4 regions of the Acetobacterium sp. MES1 genome follow, and region 4 is predicted to be linked to each of the others. Evidence: riboswitches for the same ligand, from Rfam matches in the RefSeq annotation. Region 4 holds a riboswitch; each other region holds the start of a gene.
The links. A riboswitch is a leader RNA that binds a small molecule or an ion and turns the genes downstream of it on or off. The one in region 4 is predicted to bind cobalamin.

Region 1 (5,529 bases), on a different contig from region 4:
CATTCAGGGTGCGATGGAGAAAAGCCCCTTTCTCCCGAATTTCTAAAGGTGTATCCTTATGATTAATGCCCGCTACTACCAGTTTCATCCGTTTGAACCTCCTTTTTCTGATTCCTGATCGCTTCTTCCAGAGCGGCAATACTGCGAAACCCTTTAATCCCCAGACACTGTTCCAGGCGAGTCATCGTCGCCTGTTCCAGACTGGCCGTTTCCAGGGCTTCGGTGTTTTTAAAAACGTCGGTGGTTTCACCTTCGACCAGTACCCCGCCATGATGGAGCACATAAGTATAATCACAAAATTCATAAATAAAATCCATATCATGGCTGGATAAAATAATCTTGATGCCTTTGGCCAAAGCGCCTTCAATAATCGCTTTAACCCCGGCCTTGCTTTTGGGATCCAGCCCCAGGGTCGGTTCATCCATCAGGATGATCTCCGGCTCGACGGCTAACACCCCGGCCATGGCCACCCGTTTCTTTTGTCCATAACTCAGATAGTGAACCGGTCGGTCAGCCAACTGCGTGATACCAGTCGCTTCCATGGCCGCCTGCACCCGCTGATCGATTTGCTCCGCTGCCATGCCCATGTTTCGCAGGGCAAAGGCCACATCGTCATAAATGCCGGAATAAAAGACCTGCTTATCCGATTCCTGGATGACCAGCCCAATCGATTTGCGAAATTCATAAAGTTTTTTTTTCTGATAGGATAAAGGTTGATCCTTAAAAAAAACGGTTCCCCCGGTCGGCTTGAGTAGCCCAATCAAGGCCGACATCAGGGTCGATTTGCCGGCCCCGTTTTCGCCGATCAGGGCGATGCAATTGCCCCGGCTGCCGTCAATCGACACCCCCTTGAGAGCGATGGTGCCATCTGGATATTGATAGGTTAAATTTTCTGTTTTAATCATTTTTAAGACCTTTCCGATAGCTTACATGAAAGTCTCCCTGGTATTGCTTCAGCTCCAGGGTTTTTGTCATTTCCTCGTAGCTCTGGATGGCCATGAGAAATAAATTGCTTAACATCATTGCGATGGATTGGAGTGCAACTCTTACATTACGGTAGCCAAACCGCAGTTCCTGCGCAGTTGCCATCAGTTTTATTTTGTCCCAGTAATCAAAGATGAAGCGGTAGGTTAAAATAAATATTTCTAAAAACGTATTACTGATGTGAGCTTTTTTCATGACTCCGGCGATCTGCATTACCGGGGTGGTGTAAATTAAAAAAAGCATACAGGAAACACCAGCCATAGCTCGGCAAAAAACCAGACTGGCCAGCACCAGATTGGTGGTGGTGATGCCGATGGTGAACTGGGAAAAGTTAACGGCCCATAAATAATCGCCGCCACCTTTTGAGATCGTAAACAATAACGCCAGGGCTCCGGGAATAACAAAGAGCGAATCAAAAATCAAGGTATGTAGATAAATCCGTACCGGAATTTTTGCCCACAGCAGGGTACAACCCACCATAACACCAAAAACCCCTGCCATATACAGGGGTTGATTGATAAAAAAGACTGACAGGAGCATGACCAATGAAACCACTACTTTGACAGTAGGATTGGCATTACTGAGTTTATTGGTATGGGCAAAACGATCAATCATGTCCGTCTCCTTCTAAAGATGCTGTTAATATTTGGCTAAGCTGATTTATCAGCCTTTTCATTTTTTTTCGATTTTTTATAAAGATAGAAAAAGCAGATTCCCAGTCCGCCGACGCCTAGCAGCTGTTGGAAATGAAATAGGTTTTCTTCCAGATCGCCGGGATCAAACAAACTTTCAAACCAGGGCACATAATTTTCATCGATTGTGGTGATAGCTGTTCCGGCGGCATCATCGGCTCCCGAAAATTCAGCGTCCGGCAAAGCAATCTGAGGGATAACAATCAGGGCGCCAATCAGCAAAACCAGAATAACTTTAGTTATCAGTGAGAGTTTCATTGGAAATAATCCCCTTTTCTTTATATTGGTAAATAGCATTAACTACCAGGACGGTTAAAATACCTTCGATAATGGCCAGCGGTATCTGGGTAATCGCAAAGATACTTAAAAACTTAACCATTGAAGCGGCAATCCCGCCAACCGGATCCGGGAAAGCCAGGCCCAACTGGATGGAAGTGGTTACATAGGTTGCCAGATCGGCTAAACACGCCGCCAGAAAAACGGTTAAGGCCTTCGGCACGTTGAGTTTTGACAAACCTTTGTAAATCCCATAAGCCACAAAAGATCCCACAATTGCCATTGAAAAGGCATTGGCGCCCAGGGTTGTCAGTCCGCCATGAGCCAACAGCAGCGCCTGAAACAATAGCGCAATGGTACCAACCACTACAGTGGCAAAGGGACCCAGTACAATGGCACCCAAACCAATCCCGGTCATATGTGAAGAGCTGCCAGTTACCGAAGGAAGTTTAAACGCTGATAAAGCAAAGGTGAACGCCGTGGCAATGGCTAACAGCACTTTTTGTTCGGGTTTATCTTTAAATATTTTTCCCACCTGATATAATCCAAATGCGATAAACGGTAGGGAACATATCCACCAGAAGACTGCCCAGCCAATCGGCAGAAACCCTTCCATGATATGCATGGCGTTGACTGGCTGTGATGCCAGAACGACCATAAAAAACACAATACCGGCAACGGTCATGGTTCTTTTTGCTTTTTTCATCTTAACGATCAACCTCCATATTTTTATAACCTCTTGAAAAAACCTTTCCGAAAAAAAAACCTTTTACCCACATTACGATGGGAAAAAAGGTTTCATCATTATACGTATTCATCAATTCGATAACTAAACGCCAAAGAACCAACTTTTGTTAATGTTACTAACTTCCCTTTTCCCTGGAAGGACACTTTAGTACATCATTTTAGTAGGTTTCCTGACTTATAGCGTTTATTCCCCTTGCCTTCCCAGACAATACGTGCCCAGTGACATATTAAGGAGACATAACTAATTACAGTGACCGGATCGTTCTGGATTCTAACCAGATTCCCTCAATGAAATTTTCATCCTAAATGATTTTTTACATTTCTTATTTAATTGTGTTTATATTATAACATGGATATGACAAAAGTACAGGTTTTTTTAGATGCCTTAAGGCTAAAAAACGGCTTTCCTGAAATCACTGCAGATAATTTTTTAGTTAGCGTTCTATCACTCGCAATCAGATCCCAAAAATGATACAATAGAGCAGCATATTTGTAATTCTTTAATGGTAAAGAGGTGGTATGATGAACAACATTAAATTCAAGCGAACCATACCGGTTGTGTTCGATTTATTAAATGCCGAAGATGATCCTGCCCAAATATTATATTATCAAAATCTAATCACCTGTATGTGGGCGTCGCCCCTTTTATTTTTGGGCGCCCTGGCCAATATCATTGTTGTGTACTTTTTTTGGGACGGCAATTTATTTGAGGTACTGTTAAACAGCGGGATATTTTTATTGCTGGGGCTAAGCTTTGAATTCATTTCCCGAAAAGAATTGGCCATCAATTTATTTGATCATCTCGTTTCACTCACCCAATCCATCACTCTGGCTTTTATCGTCGTCCAATACTACCAGATTATCGGTCCGGCAGTATGGTCTGTTTCGTTTGTGATGATTATCCTTTCACTGATGCGATTAAAAATAACGATGCTTTATTACATTGCCATAACCACCTTTGTCTGCGGCTTGTATGTCACCTTTTTGTTGCCAGTTGACGGATTTCTTTTTAGCCCGGTTTATTTTTTAATTCAAAATCTGCTGTTCTGCTTTATTTTCTGCCTGGCTTCAGCAACTTTTTATCTGAATTTGAATCGCTATGATAAAGCCGTGGTTCGTCTGAATGCGGTTACTTCGCAAAAAGAAAAAATTGCCCGGCTCTACAAAAAACTAATCCTTACCAAAAAGACACTGACCGTTCAGAATCAGGAACTTCAGGCCTTCAATGAAGAAATAAGGAAGAACGAAGAACGGCTCCATTTTCTGGCGTATTACGATGGTCTGACCGAGCTCCCTAATCGCAAAATGATTCTGGAACGCTTGCATCTGCTCGTTAATCTTTCCGAAAATGAAAAGGCATCCTTTTTTATTGTCTTTATCGATCTGGATAATTTTAAAAAAATCAATGATACCATGGGCCATCTCTATGGTGACGACTATTTAAGGTATACTGCCAAGCGTTTGAAGGAGCTCGTTCATGAAGATGATTTACTTGGCCGATTGGGCGGCGATGAATTTGCCCTGATCATTCAGCGGAATATCAAAGAAGATGCTGCTTACAACTACGTGGAAAGCCTGCGCAATGAACTATGTGATAAAATCAAAACCAGCTGCTCAGAATTTAAAGTCAGTGCCAGCTTCGGTATCTCGGTCTTCCCGCAGGATGGCAAGGATCCCATTGAGCTGCTTAACAGTGCCGATACCTCAATGTACAAGGCCAAAGAGCTGGGCCGCAATAACATTCAATTTTTCAGACCGGACATGAAAGAAGAAATTCTTAATAAGATTCAAATGGAATCCCTGCTCTTGAAAGCCTATGAGAATAAGGAATTTTTCATTGAGTATCAGCCTCAGTTTAATGCCGAGGATCATCGCATCCGCGGCTTTGAAGCCCTGATCCGCTGGGACTCCCCCCACTATGGCCGGGTTGCTCCGATGAACTTTATCCCCCTGGCTGAAGAAATGGGGCTGATCATCGGCATCGGCCACTGGGTGCTTCTGACCGCCTGTCATAAATTCAAGGAACTGGATATGCGTTTTGATCAGAATCTCTGCGTCTCGGTGAATGTCTCGGCGGTGCAAATGCGGGACAAAAACTTTGTCGACACGGTTAAAAACGTTCTTTCCGAAACCAGCATGGATCCCAGGCAGTTGGAACTGGAAATTACCGAATCCCTCTTTATCGATAACATCGAAGAAACCATTGACATGCTCAATGAAATCAAAGCGTTAAATGTCCGAATTTCCCTGGATGATTTTGGCACCGGGTTTTCGTCCCTGAGCTATCTAAGGCGGCTGCCGATTGACACCTTAAAAATTGACAAATCCTTTATTGATGATCTCTCCGATCAGGATTCCTCAATCCGCATTGTCGGCGATATCATTTCACTTGGTCATAACCTGGATGCCCACATTGTTGCCGAAGGTATTGAAAACAGCACCCAACTGGACTATTTAAAAGCCAACAACTGCGATTGCATTCAGGGCTTTATGTTTGGCAAACCCATGAGCGTTAAAGACATGGAAGCACTACTTCAAAAAAATCCCCTGAAATAGGAAACGCACAAACTACCGTACCGACCAATTGTTAATCTGTTGTTCGCTGCGGGATCGGACAGGCTCTGCCATGTCCGCCCCGATGCGTAGGGTCTGACCCCTAGGTCACAACATGATGTAACAATTGTCGGTACTAGGTTATCTTTTTTGATAGTCAAAAATCCCCTGAAATCGGGGATTTTTTAGTTGCCGCAGTTGTTCTTAATGAATCATCTTATAGTATGATCTGGCGGTGAGCAGATAGACGCCGGTATAAACCAGGGCATAAACGACA
Region 2 (5,529 bases), on a different contig from region 4:
CAAAGAACTCAGTGACACCAGCCTGCGGATGAAGCGGACTGAGGTTCGTAGCGTCACTGGTGACGCCCACCTGGGTCACGTCTTTGAGGATGGTCCGATCACCACCGGAGGCTTGCGCTACTGCATTAACAGTGCGGCGCTGCGTTTTATTCCAGCCGAGGAAATGGAAGCCCAGGGTTATGGCGCTTATTTAAATTTGCTTGAGTAGTTTAGTATAAGATCGTCAAAGGACGAGGTTAATAAATGATGAGAGGTGAAGAAATGAATAGTATTGAATTTGCAATTAAGATGGAACGTGACGGCGAAGCATATTACCGTGAACAAGCAAAAAATAATCAGGACAATCCGTTAAATGCGGTGTTTTTATTATTGGCCGAGGACGAAAATGGTCACGCCGTATTGCTAAAAAATGAGCTGGCAAAAATAAGTTACGATTTAGCTGATAATGAAGCATTGGTAGATACCAACAATGTTTTTAAAGACCGGGGTGATTTTAAAAACAAATTCGAAAAAATCCCCAATCAGCTGGATGTCTATCGGATGGCTCTGCAAATGGAAAAGGACAGCATCGAACTCTATCAGAAATTTTATCAGGAATCAGCAGATGAACAAACTAAAAAACTGTTTGGTTACCTGGTCAAGCAGGAAGAGAATCATTATAAAATCTTTGATAATCTGATTACCCTGGTCGAACGTCCGGAAGAATGGGTGGAAGACGCCGAATTTGGAGTCCGGGAAGAATACTAAAATAAATCATTTCAGATTAACGGTATTAAAAAATAAATGGGCTGGACTACCTTCATTTGAAGAATGGTTTAGCCCTTTACTTATGAAAAAAATAGTCAAGAACGAAAAAAATTGTTAAGATAGTGCTACTATTAAAGTTAAAAGTGAAGGAGTATAAATGGCAGTTTATTTATTTGATCAAATGGAAGAATTTTCAGATGAACTTTTTAAACGCAGTCTGATGCTGCTTCCTGACGAACGGCAGCAAAAGGCAACAGCGTATCGGCAAAAGCTTGATCAGAAATTGTCGGTATTGGGCTATGTTTTGCTGAATTACGGGTTAAAAAATGAATATGGTATTTCGGAAAAGCTTCGCTTTTGTTATTCGGCCAAGGGCAAGCCATATTTAAGCGACTATCCCCAGATCCACTTTAATCTCAGCCATTGTAAAAATGGAGTAATCTGTGCCATTCATACCAGTGATGTCGGGGTCGATATTGAAACCGTGGCGGCCTATGATGGCCAGCTGGCTGAATATGTCTGTAACGAGCAGGAATTAAAATTGATTAATAAAAGCGATAACAAGGCCCTGGCTTTTACGAAAATCTGGACTAAAAAAGAAAGTTTGATGAAAAAAACAGGGGCCGGTCTGAGGGATGATTTAAAAACAATTGAGTCCATCGATTCAGAAGCCATCACATTGGTTGACCCTGATGAAGCCTATGTGTTTTCCATCGCCGGAATGTCATTGGCCGAGCTGGGTTTAAGGACGGAACGATTCAGAGCGTAAAATCGCTGGGATAAAAAATACGTGACAAAACTGGAAAAATTTGATATAGTACTATAGAATTAAGAAAATAATAAGAATTAAATAAATAAACAGGTGTCGGCTGTAATCAATGTATTATAAGCCGGTGAAAAGGGAAGAGGGGTGAAAATCCCCCGCGGTCCCGCCGCTGTAAGAGACGAGTTTCTCCAGGAATGCCACCAGAAATGGGAAGGCAGGAGGCAATGTTGACGCTCAAGCCAGAAGACCTGCCTGTTTGTATATCTCAAACTCTACGAGAGATGGAGGAGGTTTATTTTTGTGCGCATTTTTGCGGCCTCATTGTCTTGTTTAGAGATAATGAGGTTTTTTTGTGCAAAAATATAAATGAGAGTGATGGAGGAAGATGTCAAAAGTATTAGTAATAGCCGGGACAACCGATGCCAAGACTGTAATTGCGAGACTATTAGAAAATAACCATGACACGGCCGTAACCGTTACAACCCGTCTGGGTGCCGGGATGTTGGAGGAATTTAAGAATCTGGATATTTATCAGGGAAAACTCAATAAAGATCACATTACTCATTTGATCAGAACCCTAAAACCAACCTGTCTAGTTGATGCGGCCAATCCCTTTTCGTCAGAAATAACCCGAAATGCCATCAATGTCTGCAAATTTGAAAATCTGCCCTACATTCGTTATGAACGGGAGCGGGTAAAATACGAAGATGATCCGGATATTACCGTTGTTAAGAGCTATGGGGAAGCCTGTGATGTTCTGATGAACTGCCAAGGAAACATTCTGTTGACTTTGGGCAGTAACAGAATTGATATTTTTAAAAGAATTCCGGACTATTCAAAGCGGGTCTATCTGCGGGTGCTGCCGGACTGGAAGGTTTTAAGTAAATGTGAAAGCCTGGGGTTCAGCCCCAAAAACATCATTGCCATCAAAGGGCCCTATAACGAAGCCCTGAACATGGAACTCTTTAAATACTGCCAGGCAGAGGTGTTGGTGACCAAAGAAAGCGGCAACATGGGTGGCGTCGTGGATAAGATTAACGCCGCTAAAAAGTTGGGCATGAAGATCATTCTGGTTGATCGCATCGAAGAGCAGTGCAGTAATAAATTCAGTTCGGTTGATGAGTTGATTGAATGTATCGATCGTATCGATACGGTTAATTAGCGCTGGCAATGGACCGAAATCATAGATAAAAGAAAGGATGGGCGCAGATGGAGAATAGTTCAGCTAAACGGATTGGTTATGTCCGAACGAATGAAAAAAGCGATAACAGCCATCATCATTACAAGCATCAGCATCAAATCGGTCATAAACACGGCGAAGGATCAGCCATTGATTATTACGCCTATGCCTCAAAAATCAGAGGCTGGAACCCCAGCTTTAAAGTGGTCTTTTCAGTATTGACCCTATTGTTGTGCATTATTCTCAACAATCCCCTGGTTTCGATTGCTGTGATTATCAGCATGGCTTATTTAACGGTTATTAAAGGTGGGCTGCCACTGGGGGCCTATCTGTCGGTGCTGATGATTCCGCTTACCTTTATCATTTTGGGCACCGTTGCTATCGGCATTGATTTTTCAAGCCAGCCAATTGGTCCATTCAATTTCTATCTCGGCTTTGGTTATCTGTATACGTCGGTTGCCAAGCTTCTGGAAATGGTGTTTCTGATGCTGAAAGTGTTTGGGGCCATCAGTGCGATGATCATGATGACCCTATCGACACCGTCTTCTGAAATCATTGGGGTGCTGCGAAAAGCCCATGTACCCAAGCTGATCATTGAACTGATGAATCTGATTTACCGCTATATTTTTATATTGTTGGACGTATTTAACAACATGCGCAATTCCGCCGATTCCCGGCAGGGTTATTGCGATTTTAAGACCTCCTGCAAAACCTTTGGCAATGTCGCCAGCAATATGCTGGTACTTTCCCTTAAAAAGGCCAATGCCTATTATACCGCCATGGAAGCCAGAGGCTATGAAGGGGAGCTGGTTTTTCTGGAGGATGAAAAACCGTTTCAGATCAGTCAGGTGATCTACGCCGTCGGGTTTATGCTTTTTCTGCTGCTGCTTTGGTATGTTACAAAATAAGGATTCAATTTGAAAGGTCAATCGATGAGAGAGCCAATACTTAAAGTCAATAATCTTCATTACAGTTATGGAACCGGTAACCCGGCCCTGAAAGGGGTCAGTGTCGATATTTACAAAGGCGAAAAGATTGCCGTGATTGGCTCCAACGGCTCCGGAAAATCGACGTTTTTTCTTAATGCCAATGGGGTGCTGAAGGCCGATCATGGCGAAATCAGCTATCAGGGTACCGTCATTAATAAAAAGAATTTAAAAGAACTCCGAAAAAACATTGGCATTGTTTTTCAGGATGCCGATAACCAGATCATTGCCTCCACAGTGATGGCTGAGGTTGGCTTTGGTCCGATGAATTTAAAACTGCCCCGGGAAGAAGTAATCCATCGGGTCGATGAGGCCCTGACTTACATGAATATTCTCGATTTTAAGGATCGTCCACCCCACTATTTGAGTGGCGGCGAAAAAAAGCGGGTCACCATTGCCGATATTATTGCCATGAAATCCGAAGTGATTATCTTTGATGAACCGACCGCAGCCCTGGATCCCCTCAATGCTCAAATGCTGGAAGATGTGCTGGTCAAGCTGGGGCAAGAAGGCAAGACGATGCTGATCTCCACTCATGATGTCGATTTTGCCTACCGTTGGGCCGAGCGGGCGATTGTTTTTGATCGGGGGAAAATCATCGCCGATGGGACACCGCTGGAGATTTTTAAAAACCGGGAAATTCTTAAACAGGCCAATCTGAAGCGGCCGACGATGTTGGATGTCTATGAAATGCTGGTGGATAAAAAAATGGTTAAGAACAGCGACGATTATCCCACCAGTCCCGAGGAATTAAAGGTTCTGCTGGAAAAACAATTCACATTATCCTGAAGCATCGGCGCCGGTGTCCCGGCAAATCAAGACCAAAAATGCGAAATTGATTAAGCCGGTTTTGCAAAACTTAATATGAGCGCGCAAGAGTTTTGCAAACCCTTAATAATAGATAAAAACAAGAGGAGGAAGAGTGAAAAATAACGTTGGTTTTTGGGCGACTTAAACTAAGGGTAGCCCCTTGAAAAAATTAAAGTGTTAAATTAAGCATCAGTTATCGTTGCATTTAACCAATGACGAAGTATCGTAGCCTTGAGATTCAAGGTAAGCAAAGACGTTTTTATCATTCAGAATGACTTTATGCTGATTGAAATGCGGATCCATCAATTCCGAATAATCAGTGGGATTAAAAGATTCTTTTTTAATAACCATATGATAGATGCAGATCAACATCATGCGTGCAATCGCAATAATGGCTTTTTTATGACCACGACGTTTTTTAATACGACCATATTTGATTGCAAAATAAGGTTGTTTTTTGCTCCTGATTGCAGCAAGAGCACATTGAACCATTAAGGGTTTCAAATAAGCACCAGCTTTGGCAATACGAACAGATTTTTTCTTGCCGGCAGATTCGTTGTTGGAAGGGGCAAGTCCCGACCAGGAACAAAGTTGTTTTGCGTCATCAAAGACATTCATATCAACCCCAATTTCTGCAAGAATGATTGTGGCACTTAATTGAGTGATACCAGGCAGAGTAGCGATGTGTTCGACAAATTCATAGTAAGGTTTGATCCGGACATAAAGTTCAATTTCGGTTTGACGAATCATATCATCAAGATAATTCAGATGAGCTCTGGCAAGGTCAAGTTTTTTATGTTGATCCGAGCCAATGTGATAACCTTTGATAGCTTCGAATATTTCATCTGATTTTGCCCGGGCACCTTTTTTGATCAGTTTACGAACTGCTTTATCATCAATCGTATCCGCTGTATTTTGAAGCAAATAGGACATGAGTTCAGTCGCTGTTTTACCAAAGGGGTCAGACAGTATACTGGCTATTGCGATGTTTGAAACGGTCATGCAGTTTTGAATCCGGTTTTTTTCAGAAGATTTCATGC
Region 3 (5,529 bases), on a different contig from region 4:
AACAGAAAATTAGTCCCAGGCTTTCCAGTAGTGGCAGAAAGGATGACAAGGCCGCATTATCCGTTCCCAGCTTTTCTGAAAGCGCAGGAATACTGGCGCCATCATCCCCGAAAGCGTTTAAAATTTCAAAAAAATTCAATTCCAGAGCGGTGAATAAAGCCTCGGATAACCAGTTGGCGGTTGCAAGGTTTTCCAGAAACTGGCCGCCATGGGTATGGGGATCGTAGCCGGTTAAAAAAGGATCGGCAGTAGTGTTTTGTTTTGTCATGGTAGTCCTTCCTATCTTCGATTTCAATACGAATAAACATCGGTTCGATACTTTATTATAGATCCATAACCATTTTTTTCATAGAAAAAACTTATCCCTGATGTAAAAAGAGTTTGATTCTTTAGAATAAGTTAATTCTAAGAGATCCATCGACGATATAGATTTAACTTAAATTTTCGCTCGTAATCGTGATAATTACCATAGGGATTAGCTTAAAGTGAAATGGTTGTTTTAAACAATGTGATGGTCTGATGAATCAATTTTCCGGGGATTTTGGATTCGAAAATCCAAACTAAATAAAATCTGTTGACAAACGAATATAACAGCAGTAATATAACAATAGTTATATTACTGCTGTTATATTATAAAAATCGCAATACGGAAGAGGCTTAACCATGCCACCAAAAGCAAGAATTACAAAGGACATGATCATTGATGCTGCATTTGAATTATTAAAAACTGACGGAATCGAGATAGTTAATGCCAGGAAAATTGCTGAAAAGCTGAACTGCTCGACTCAGCCAATTATGTATTATTTTTCAGGAATGAATGAGTTGAAAAGCATTATTTACAAAAAAGCGGATGCTTACCATACTGCGTTTATTATGGATTTCGGTTATGATGAAAGCAATCCGCTGTTGGAAATTGGGATACGCTATATAAGATTTGCTGTAATGGAAAAAGCAATTTTTAAATTCCTTTTTCAGTCTGATAAGTTTGCTGATAAAGAATTGCTCGAAATTATACGAGACGAAGAACTTCGACCCGTATTAGAGATTTTATCCCAGGCTATTAGATTGTCACCCGGTCAGGCTGAGGCGTTGTTCGAGCAAATCTTTTTTATGGTTCATGGTATTGCGAGCTTGTTGGCGAATAATCAAATGACCTTTGATGAAGCACATATTCTGAATTTGTTAAAGGTGGGTTTTAAAGGGGCCGTACTAACTTTGAAAGCGGGGGAAGAGAAAAATGACAAATATATTTAAAAAGAATCCGTTAGCATTTGCGTTGGTGTGGATTGCCATTTATGTAGTTCTGTTTAGTCTGGCTGATTCCCTGTCCGATTCGGTAGGTATCCGATCATGTTTCTCAGCGATGCTGGGGGGGGCTATTTCATTTCTGTTGTTTAGGTGGATTCGGCGAAATGAATTGCAATCGTACTATGGCCTTTGTAACGTTGCAAGGGGCGATTTTAAAAGATATCTGTTTTTTATTCCGCTGATTATCATTGCCAGCGTCAATTTATGGGGTGGAGTAACGATCCGATATCCGCCACTTGAAACGATTCTGGTATTTGTCACGATGCTTTTTGTTGGTTTTATTGAGGAAGTGATCTTTCGCGGTTTTTTATTTAAAGCGATTTTACAAAAAAGAGCAAGGTTGGCAATAATCATATCGAGTGTCACGTTTGGGATTGGACACAGTGTTAATTTATTAAATGGAGCTGAATATTGGCAAACCTTTCTCCAGATTGGTTATGCCATTGCCATCGGGTATTTGTTTACCATTCTTTTTATCAAAACTGGCAGCTTGCTGCCTGGTATTTTTACCCATGGAGTTTTAAATGCCTTCAGTGTTTTTTCAGGACAATCAACTTTTGAACAAGATACAGTGGTAAGTGTTGTGCTGATTCTTATTAGCCTTGGGTATGCCGCTTTTTTAAAAAGGTTACCACAAAAAACTTGCGCAAGCGACAAACAACACTGTCTGGATCAGTAAAACTGTATCGGTATGGTGATTTAACACAAAGAAAGGAATCGTTATGAAGAATCGGAAAAATCTTGAAGTCATCAGTCGTTCGTTTGAAAATAATGGTCTGATGCCTAAACGGCATACTGGATTTGGGGAGGATAGTTCACCCCCTTTTGAATTAAAAAATTTGGCTCCCGAAGCGGTATCAATAGCGATTATTATGGATGATCTGGATATTCCTTTAATTGAGGCCTATAATCATTGGTTGATCTGGAATATTCCCAAATCAGAAACGATTTCTGAAAATATACCCTATGGTTCGATTGTGCCCGTGCTGGGTGACGCAAAACAGGGATGCGGATATGGCCGTAACCGTTATCGGGGACCGAAACAGCCGGTTTTCGTCAGGAACAGTCATCGTTACTTATTTCAATTTTATGTACTTGATTGTTTTTTGGAGCTTGACAGCAGTGCCCGAAAAAAGCAGTTGCTTGAAGCGATGAACGGACATATTATGCAACAGAGCAGTATTACTGGAATTTATCAGCGATAACTGAAAATAAAGAAAAATTAGAACAGAGCGCCAATACTGATCAGATAAATTAGACGATTGTTCATTAAGCGAGATACAACTCTGCTTTTTAAGAACAGGCACGATTGATTTTGCCAGTTTTAACAATGAATATGATGAATCAGAAAGAAAAATTTTGTTAATCTGTTGACAATTGTCAATAAATTCGCTATGATTAATACAACTTAACAGATATACGATTTATGGTGCCTTACAAAGGAGAATAGGGAATCAGGTGAAAATCCTGAACGAACCCATCACTGTAATGGTTTTGTTTTTGCAGATGCCACTGGAAACGGGAAGGCGCAAAAACAGATAAACCAGAGTCAGGAGACCTGCCATGAATTGATATAGTATGAAACGACGGTAAAGTTTCGGCTATCCTTAGGATTACCCTGGGATAGTCGAAACTTTTTATTTTGCGCGAAAGCATAAAGCCGTGTGAAGAATTTGGGAAATGAAGTTTTATTAAGCTCGCTTATAAAAAATTTCATTTTTCAAATTCTTCATAGGGCGTAGCCCGCGACGAAGGTCGCAGCGCAGCGAAGACCGGAGTGCACGGTCTTATACCAAACGGCAGTAATTTTATGCGTAGCAAAGACCGGAGTATTCGGCTTTATACTAAAACCGTCATTTTAAAAAAATTCAATCACGAGGCCATTCCATGATACCGATCATCCAATTGGATATTACAGCGCTGACATTTCCCGACGAACCGGAACCAGCGCTTAAAAACATCAAACTAAATATCAATGAGGGCGAATTCATTGCCATTACCGGTGGTGCGGCATCGGGTAAATCGTTATTGCTTCATGCGATTACATCGGCGGCGCCGAAGTTTTATCCCTGTGAACTGGATGGAACGGTGACGGTAGCGAATCGGGATGTGTCAAAGATACCACTTTGCCAAATGACTGACTATCTGGGCTATATGATGCAGGAGCCGCAAAACCAGATGGTCAATCGTCGGGTTGGCGATGAACTGGCGTTTGGGGTTGCGAATCTCAATTTGAGTCAGGATGAAATTGAGTATCGGGTTAATGCGGTCATGGATTTTCTCGGAATCCGGGCATTTTCAGATCGGACAACCGATGCCCTTTCCGGCGGACAAGCCCAGAAGGTCGTGCTGGGGAGTATTCTGGCAATGAAAACCCCGATCCTACTACTGGACCAACCCACGGCCGAACTGGATCCCAAAACCAGCTCGGAACTCTATCGGCACCTGGGGCGGTTGAACCGGGAGAAAAAGGTGACCACCCTGGTCGTTATGGATAAATCTGGTGCAGTTTTGAAAGATGCCCATCGGGTGCTTGTAATGGAAGCTGGGACGGTCAAAGATTTTCTGCCGGTTGGTGAATATCAGAAAAAATATGGCTGCCGGAAAACCAATCGCCGGGCGAAACCGATCCAAGTGGATGAGCGGTTCGACGTGATTAAGTTAAGCGGTGCATCGCATACCTACAAAGGTGGGATAATCGGCTGTCAGCCGCTAAATTTTAGTCTGAAAAAAGGCGATTTCACAGCGGTCATCGGCCAGAACGGTTCCGGTAAATCCACCATGCTCAAGCTCATTGAAGGATTGGTCAAACCAACCTCGGGCTCGGTGGAACTATTTGGAAGTCCGGTGACCAAGAAAAATGTGGGCGAACTACGGCGCCGGATCGGGTTTCTGTTTCAGAACCCCGATGATCAGATCTTTTGCAGCTCGGTACGCGATGAAATCAGCTATGTTTTAAAAAATAAGAACCTCAGTGCGCAGCAAATCGAACAAAAGATTCAAGAAACCTTGGCTCTGATCGGCCTAAAAGGATTGGACGAAATCCATCCCCAGCGGTTAAGCCGGGGACAGCGACAACTATTGGCCTTGGGGTCAGTGGTCATTAATGACCCCGAGTTGATCATTGCTGATGAACCGACCTCCGGCTTAAACAGTGCCCAGAGTCAAGTGGTCATGGAAAAACTGGCCCATCTCAGCAGTCAGGGAGTCACCATTTTGCTGGTAACCCATGATTTGACTGAAGCCAGAGATTTTGCCAATCGGATTGTGGTGATGCACAACCATCAACTGGCTTTGGAATTTAAAGCCGAAATAATAGACAATTATCTGAACGAATTGGCTCGATTGGAACTCATCGAAGGAGGCGATTTTAAATGTTTAATCTAAAAGAACTGGATCCGCGGCTTAAACTGACCTGGTGTCTGTTTCTTGTGCTGACCGCCCTGATGTCGCGCAGTATGCTTCTCAATGGCATTCTGCTGGGGGTGATCCTGATTTCTGAACTGCTCTCGGAGAAATCGTTGAAAGCTTTTAAAATGCTGTCAATTGTGTTGCTGATTATCGGCACCCAGGTATTGATTATCAATCTGATCTTTGGGCGTGAAGGTGAGCTGCTTTATTCCTGGGGGATGCTGCAGATTTACAGCGGCTTTATCGCCACTTCCATGCTGGCTTTTTTAAGAATTGGTATCATCTCATTTTCGGCCTATCAGTTCGGGGTTCATACCGATCCTATGGATATGGCTCAGATGCTGATTCACTGGCGGATTCCTTATCGCTATGCGATGCTGGTGCCAATGGTAGCCCGGTTTTTTCCGGTGATGATTGGGGAATACCAAGCTATTTGTGACAGCCAGTCGGTCCGGGGGGTACCCAATGATACCGTAATTGAGAAAATCCGCAACCTGCCGGCCTCAATTTTACCGCTGATGTATCGAGCCATGCGGATATCCAGTGATGCGGCGCTATCGGTGGAACTCAGAGGCTACGGCCGCCATACAACCCGAAATTTTCAGAAAAAAATCAATCTCCGGCCACTCGAAGGAATGACCATCGTCTGCCTGATGATCGGGTTTGGCGGAGTCTTGATTAAAACCATTTTATAACAGTTAAAAAACTGCATAGATAAAAATTAATTTATACAAAAAAGGAGTATAACATGCAAAACGAACAAGCAATTGGGAAAAAAAGTATTTTTAAAACGGACACCAAATCTTTAAT
Region 4 (5,529 bases):
TTGAAATCATAATTTTTAGTGGGAACAAAACGAAGAGGGTAAAAGTTAAATAAATAATTGGAGCAAAAAGATCATGAAATTATGTCATCTGCCATCCCTTGGTATGAGAAACATAAAAACGGTGCTGGCAGTATTCATCTGTGTGGTGGTATTTGCAATAATGGGACCGGAGTTTAATCCACTGTTTGCTGCAATTGCAGCGGTGCTTACCATGGGGCCGAGCATTGAAAATTCCATCGAAACTGGTTGGAATCGGATATTGGGAACCATCTTTGGTGGAGCAGCGGGACTGCTGGGCATTTTTGCCGCTAACTTAATTCCTTATGAATTTGCCTATGTGGCTATTATTCCGCTGGGTATTATGTTACTGATCTATCTATGTAATAATTTTCATAAAGCAGGTGCCATTGTTATTACCTGTGTGATGTTTCTCAGTGTCATGACCACCTATCCCCAGGACGCTGGCAGCTACATGCTGGCAATGTTAAGGCTGCTGGAAACAGCATTTGGGATCATTGTGGCGTTTTTAATCAATCGTTTTATCAAGGTTCCGGAATGCGACGAAAAGTCAGCTGATGAGGGATCAGAAACAGAAAAAGAGCTGGTCACCGAGGCAGAAAAACCGGGTAATGACCATCAGAAGTTTAAAGTATCAAGTTTTTTGTATATGCTATTCAAACCATAGGTTTTACGTTTATTCTGGATTTTTGTGACGTCTGGACAAACTAAAATATAATTACCCCTCCCCTTAAAAAAGAGACCACCCGAATACCAGGTGGTCTTTTTTTAGTAAAAAAAATTATTTAAGATGACCGATTACCGTCAGTTTTGCGTTGAAGACCGCCGCCAGTTCGGGTAAGGCAAAAGGTTTGATACTGGCAATTACGGTGGTGGCCGGACCGGCAGAATCCACTACATTCAGATTATTGGGCATCGCTTCAAATTGGTACTGATGAATGGCGGCAAGATTGGTGGCTTCGTATAAAATTCCCTTGGAGCCGCAGGGGACAATCTCATTAACAGCGGGATTTTCGGTTAAGGTTTTAAGATCCTGATAATCGGCGATTTCCGGATCACCTTCGAGAACAAGAGCGGCCCCGAATTTGGGTTTGCCAATGCAGATCACTAAATCCCCGGGTGCAGAGGGGGTGATTCGTAATCGCTTGGCGATGCCCACAACAAAAATGCCAAAGCCGGTCATACAGGTTTTGAAATTTTCTTCAGTTGAACCGTTAATGGGTAGTTCCCCGATGCCAGCCCGCGCCAGTTCTTCCTTAATTCCCTGGATCAGGGCAGCGCCAGTGGGCTCCATTTCACCGACGATGGTGTTGGAAAGACTGATAATCTCGGTGCCGCAGGATAGCAGCTCAAAAAGACAGACCCGGGCGGCAAAAATCGAAATATATTTTGTAGGAACACACAATTCGTCCCCGGGCTTCTCTCCGACACCACCACTGCTGTCACAGGCCGTGACCAGGAGGGTATCGGGAAGCTCAAGGACCGACAGGTCACGATATTGATAAGTTTTCATCAGATCCTCCTTTGGGGGATTGGTTTGCTAATAGTGAAAGTGTCCTGGGCTTGGTGAGTCATTTGGTAATAGCGGCAGTAGGGTAAACACTAGCCAGTTAAACCTGGGTTGAGGTTACCGAAGCGACCTGATTTTTAACTGACAGTGGTAAGGCTTTAAAGATCAGAGCGGCAATCAGAGCGTTGATGCCGCCGACCAGCGCCAGGGGAAACATCATTGCGATAACTCCAGGCCAGGTTAACATTGGAATCAGTAGCGGCGAACACAGTAACAAAAGGATCGGGCCGTTACAGACGGCGGCAACGATAACGCTGACAATCAGAGCGACAATTTCGCTACTGGCCTTTTTAACAAAAACATAAGTATACCAGGTGGCTACCATGATTAACCCCATTCCCAGGCCAATGGCCAGGTGAACCGGTAGGGTCATCGGGAATCCCGAGGTAAGGGCGGTTAAAAGATGACCAATAATCGCAATAATTGCGCCCGCCACAGGGCCCATCAGCAGGGTGCCTAAAAAAGCCGGTAGTGAATCAAAGGCAATGGTGCCAAAAACTTTTAACTGGGCGCCTACAAAAGAAAGGGCAATTAAAAGTGCCATAAAAACTAATTGTCGGGTGTTGATTTTCATAACGAACTCCTTGATTTTTATTATAAAGCATTTGATGGCCAAAGAAAAGACGAACCGATTCCGGTGCCAAACAAAAAAGCCCACATCCAATACAGATGTGAACTTTACCGTCGTCCAAATGGAATCATTTTTGGCAGGTCTCCTGAGTCCGTTTCATCGCATCTTGTCCCTTCCCGTGAGGTGGTGATGACAAGTGCTCCAACGATACAGTGGTGGGTCCCTACAGGATTTTAACCTGTTTCCCTATTCTCCTTTTACAAGGCACCAAAAAAGCTTTATTTACATGGAAGCATAATAGCATATCCGGGATTGGCTTGTCAAATTAAAATTGACCGGGACTAATAATCAATACAAGCAAAAAAGCAAAGCGGGAATGAAGAATTCCAGGATTGGGGGTAAATTCTGGTGTAAATCAAACCCGAAAAAACCGGACCAACCGAAAATTATCGCCAAATATTCCAGCTATAATTCATTGTCTAAAACCCTTGGAGTATGATACAATACAGCTCAAAATGATTAATACTATGAGGTATAAAAATTGATTCTAATGATCGACAACTATGATTCTTTCACCTATAATTTAGTCCAGTATCTGGAGGGACTCAATGAAACGGTGATCGTAAAAAGAAATGATAAGATCACTCTCGACGAGATTGCTGCGATGGCACCGTCGATGATTGTTTTATCACCGGGGCCATGTACGCCCAACGAATCCGGCATCTGTCTGGATGTGGTTCACCGTTTTAAGGGACAAATCCCGATTCTGGGAATTTGTCTGGGACATCAGATCATTGGTCAGGCCTTTGGCTGTACGATTACCAAAGCGCTGGAGCCAGTGCATGGCAAGGTTCATGCCATTGCCCATGACAATGTCGGAGTCTTTGACGGTCTTAATAATCCCCTGAAGGTGACGCGCTACCATTCTCTGGTGGTGGAAAACCGGGATATTCCCGATTTTTTTGAGATTACCGCCAGAACCGATCAAAATGAGATTATGGGGATGCGCCATAAGGATTATCATATCGAAGGGGTGCAGTTTCATCCTGAAGCGATTCTCACCGAAATGGGCATGGAATTACTGGATAACTTTTTTCAAGCGACAAAAGAAAATGGTGTGCGATGCTAATACAAGAAATAAAAACCGACCTAACAAGTTTTGAAAGCTATCTTTTATTTAAGGATGAGCCCTACAGTTTCTTCCTCGACAGCGGGAGAGACCCGGACAGCTTGGGACGTTATTCATTTATCGGCGGGGATCCGCTGCTGGTCTTTACCAGCAAGGATAATGACATCACCATTAAAACCAAGACGGAGACGAAAACGGTTACTGGCGATCCTTTTGATGAACTGCAAAAACTATTAAAACAGTATAAAATGGATTATTCATCGCCGTTTCCGTTTATTGGCGGGGCGGGCGGGTATTTTGGCTATGATCTTTGTCATCATCTGGAAGCCTTCCCCCGGACGGCAGTGGATGATGTTAATGTCCCGGATTGTTTTATGGGCTTTTACGATGGCATTGTGATTATCGATCATAAAGAAGAAAAAACCTATGCGGCGGCTCTGGGGATTGAAGAAAACGAAGCCGATATTGTCAGCCGCTTAGCCGCTCGATTTGCCGGTGATCCCAAGGTCGCCATTCGTTCGGACTTTAAAATCAATGAAAATCTGGAATTCCGGGGTAATTTTACCAAACCGGAATATCTAAAAGCCCTGGATGCGGTGCATGAATATATTTTAGCTGGAGATATTTACCAGACCAATCTGACTCAGCGCTTTAATGCTGATTTACAGTTAAGCCCATTGGAATTATACAGTGAACTTAGAAAAATCAACCCGGCTCCCTTTGCCAGCTATATTGATTTTGGGGTCGGTCAGATTGTCTCCAGTTCGCCGGAGCGTTTTATTCTGGTTCAGGGAAAAAACATTGAAACCCGACCGATCAAGGGCACCATGCCCCGGGGCAAAACCCCGGAAGAAGATGCGGCCAATCGTGAGACCCTGGTCAACAGTGAAAAGGACAAAGCCGAGCTATTGATGATTGTCGATCTGGAACGGAATGATCTCGGTAAAATTGCCAAAACCGGCACCGTCAAGGTACCGGAATTGTTTAAGCTGGAAGAATATCAGACCGTTTTTCACCTGGTCTCCACAGTGACGGCCGAACTGAAGGACGAATTGGATGCCATTGACTGTGTCAAGGCGACCTTCCCTGGTGGTTCAATTACCGGGGCACCAAAGATTCGGGCGATGGAGATTATTGATGAATTGGAGCCGACCCAGCGAAACATTTATACCGGTTCGATTGGCTATATTGGTTTTAACGGTGATCTGGATCTGAACATCGTCATCCGCACGATTGTCTGTAAGGATGGCAAAGGCTATTTTCAGGTCGGCGGCGGAATCGTCTGGGATTCCGACAACGAGTCCGAGTATCAGGAAACCTTCGATAAGGGTCGTGCCCTGATGGATGCATTGAAACGGTATTAAAATGGACTACGTCAGTTATAACGGGGAAATTTCAAAAAAACCGCAGATGCCGCTGGATCAGGGCTTTCTTTATGGCTATGGGGTGTTTGAAACCATCAACGTAGCCCAGGGCAGGCTGGTTTTCTTTGAGGATCACATGGAACGGTTCAAACAGAGTGCCCTGGTGTTGGGCCTGAAGTTGACCATTAATCCTGATCAGATCCGAAGCGAGTGTCAGCAGATTATTGACAAAAATGCGATGATTCGGGGTGGCCTAAGGGTTACTCTCAGTAAGGGCGTAAAAGCGGATAACCTGCTGATCACGGCCCGGGAAAACCATTATGACCGTCGGATGTTTGAGCAGGGTGTAAAAATTTGCACCGCTGATACCATCCGCAATGAAAAATCCCGGCTGGTGAGCATTAAGTCCAACAATTATCTGGAGAATCTGCTGATTTTAAATGAAGCCAAAGCCCTGGGCTTTAGCGAAGCGGTTTTTTATAACACCCAGGGCTATCTGGCTGAGGGCTGTATGACCAATATCTTTTTAATTAAAAACGGAACCGTCTACACCCCGGCAAGAGATTGCGGACTGCTGGCCGGGATTGTCAGAAACCGGGTGATCGAGTTGCTAAATACCAACCAGATCCCGATTGCCGAAGGGTATTACAGCAGGGATTGCTTGCTGGCAGCGGATGAAGTTTTTATCACCAATTCGCTGATGGAAATCATGCCGGTGAAGCAGCTCGATAAACGATGTTACGGGGTTGGCCCGGAAACTCTGACGGCCCGGATCGATGGGTTATTTCAACAAGCCTGGGGGCAGTGTTGAGAAGTTGTAGAGTTTGAATGATTAATTAACAAAATTAAACACCAGCCTTGCCATGGAGAGAAAAAT

Region 1: it holds a riboswitch for cobalamin, as region 4 does, so the genes downstream of both, BI182_RS03500 (energy-coupling factor ABC transporter permease) here and BI182_RS07065 (ECF transporter S component) in region 4, are expected to answer to the same signal.
Region 2: it holds a riboswitch for cobalamin, as region 4 does, so the genes downstream of both, cobK (precorrin-6A reductase) here and BI182_RS07065 (ECF transporter S component) in region 4, are expected to answer to the same signal.
Region 3: it holds a riboswitch for cobalamin, as region 4 does, so the genes downstream of both, BI182_RS03065 (ABC transporter ATP-binding protein) here and BI182_RS07065 (ECF transporter S component) in region 4, are expected to answer to the same signal.

What each region holds. Positions count from the first base shown of each region.
Region 1 is NZ_MJUY01000011.1:42,503-48,031, reverse strand. Features, by position in the region: gene hemA (glutamyl-tRNA reductase) at 1-88, opposite strand, end outside; gene BI182_RS03515 (energy-coupling factor ABC transporter ATP-binding protein) at 63-905, opposite strand; gene cbiQ (cobalt ECF transporter T component CbiQ) at 898-1,599, opposite strand; gene BI182_RS03505 (energy-coupling factor ABC transporter substrate-binding protein) at 1,635-1,934, opposite strand; gene BI182_RS03500 (energy-coupling factor ABC transporter permease) at 1,912-2,658, opposite strand; cobalamin riboswitch at 2,843-3,020, opposite strand; gene BI182_RS03495 (putative bifunctional diguanylate cyclase/phosphodiesterase) at 3,219-5,255, shown strand; gene BI182_RS03490 (FtsX-like permease family protein) at 5,457-5,529, opposite strand, start outside.
Region 2 is NZ_MJUY01000006.1:69,326-74,854, forward strand. Features, by position in the region: gene msrB (peptide-methionine (R)-S-oxide reductase MsrB) at 1-208, shown strand, start outside; gene BI182_RS01740 (ferritin-like domain-containing protein) at 262-747, shown strand; gene BI182_RS01745 (4'-phosphopantetheinyl transferase family protein) at 905-1,516, shown strand; cobalamin riboswitch at 1,591-1,783, shown strand; gene cobK (precorrin-6A reductase) at 1,899-2,675, shown strand; gene cbiQ (cobalt ECF transporter T component CbiQ) at 2,723-3,601, shown strand; gene BI182_RS01760 (energy-coupling factor ABC transporter ATP-binding protein) at 3,626-4,468, shown strand; gene BI182_RS01765 (IS110 family RNA-guided transposase) at 4,679-5,529, opposite strand, start outside.
Region 3 is NZ_MJUY01000010.1:21,211-26,739, forward strand. Features, by position in the region: gene BI182_RS03045 (DUF2284 domain-containing protein) at 1-268, opposite strand, end outside; gene BI182_RS03050 (TetR/AcrR family transcriptional regulator) at 664-1,254, shown strand; gene BI182_RS03055 (CPBP family intramembrane glutamic endopeptidase) at 1,238-1,987, shown strand; gene BI182_RS03060 (YbhB/YbcL family Raf kinase inhibitor-like protein) at 2,031-2,513, shown strand; cobalamin riboswitch at 2,719-2,888, shown strand; gene BI182_RS03065 (ABC transporter ATP-binding protein) at 3,196-4,695, shown strand; gene BI182_RS03070 (energy-coupling factor transporter transmembrane component T family protein) at 4,683-5,414, shown strand; gene BI182_RS03075 (hypothetical protein) at 5,468-5,529, shown strand, end outside.
Region 4 is NZ_MJUY01000017.1:34,476-40,004, forward strand. Features, by position in the region: gene BI182_RS07055 (FUSC family protein) at 74-685, shown strand; gene BI182_RS07060 (hypothetical protein) at 800-1,531, opposite strand; gene BI182_RS07065 (ECF transporter S component) at 1,629-2,162, opposite strand; cobalamin riboswitch at 2,278-2,446, opposite strand; gene BI182_RS07070 (anthranilate synthase component II) at 2,701-3,288, shown strand; gene pabB (aminodeoxychorismate synthase component I) at 3,282-4,652, shown strand; gene BI182_RS07080 (aminotransferase class IV) at 4,654-5,463, shown strand.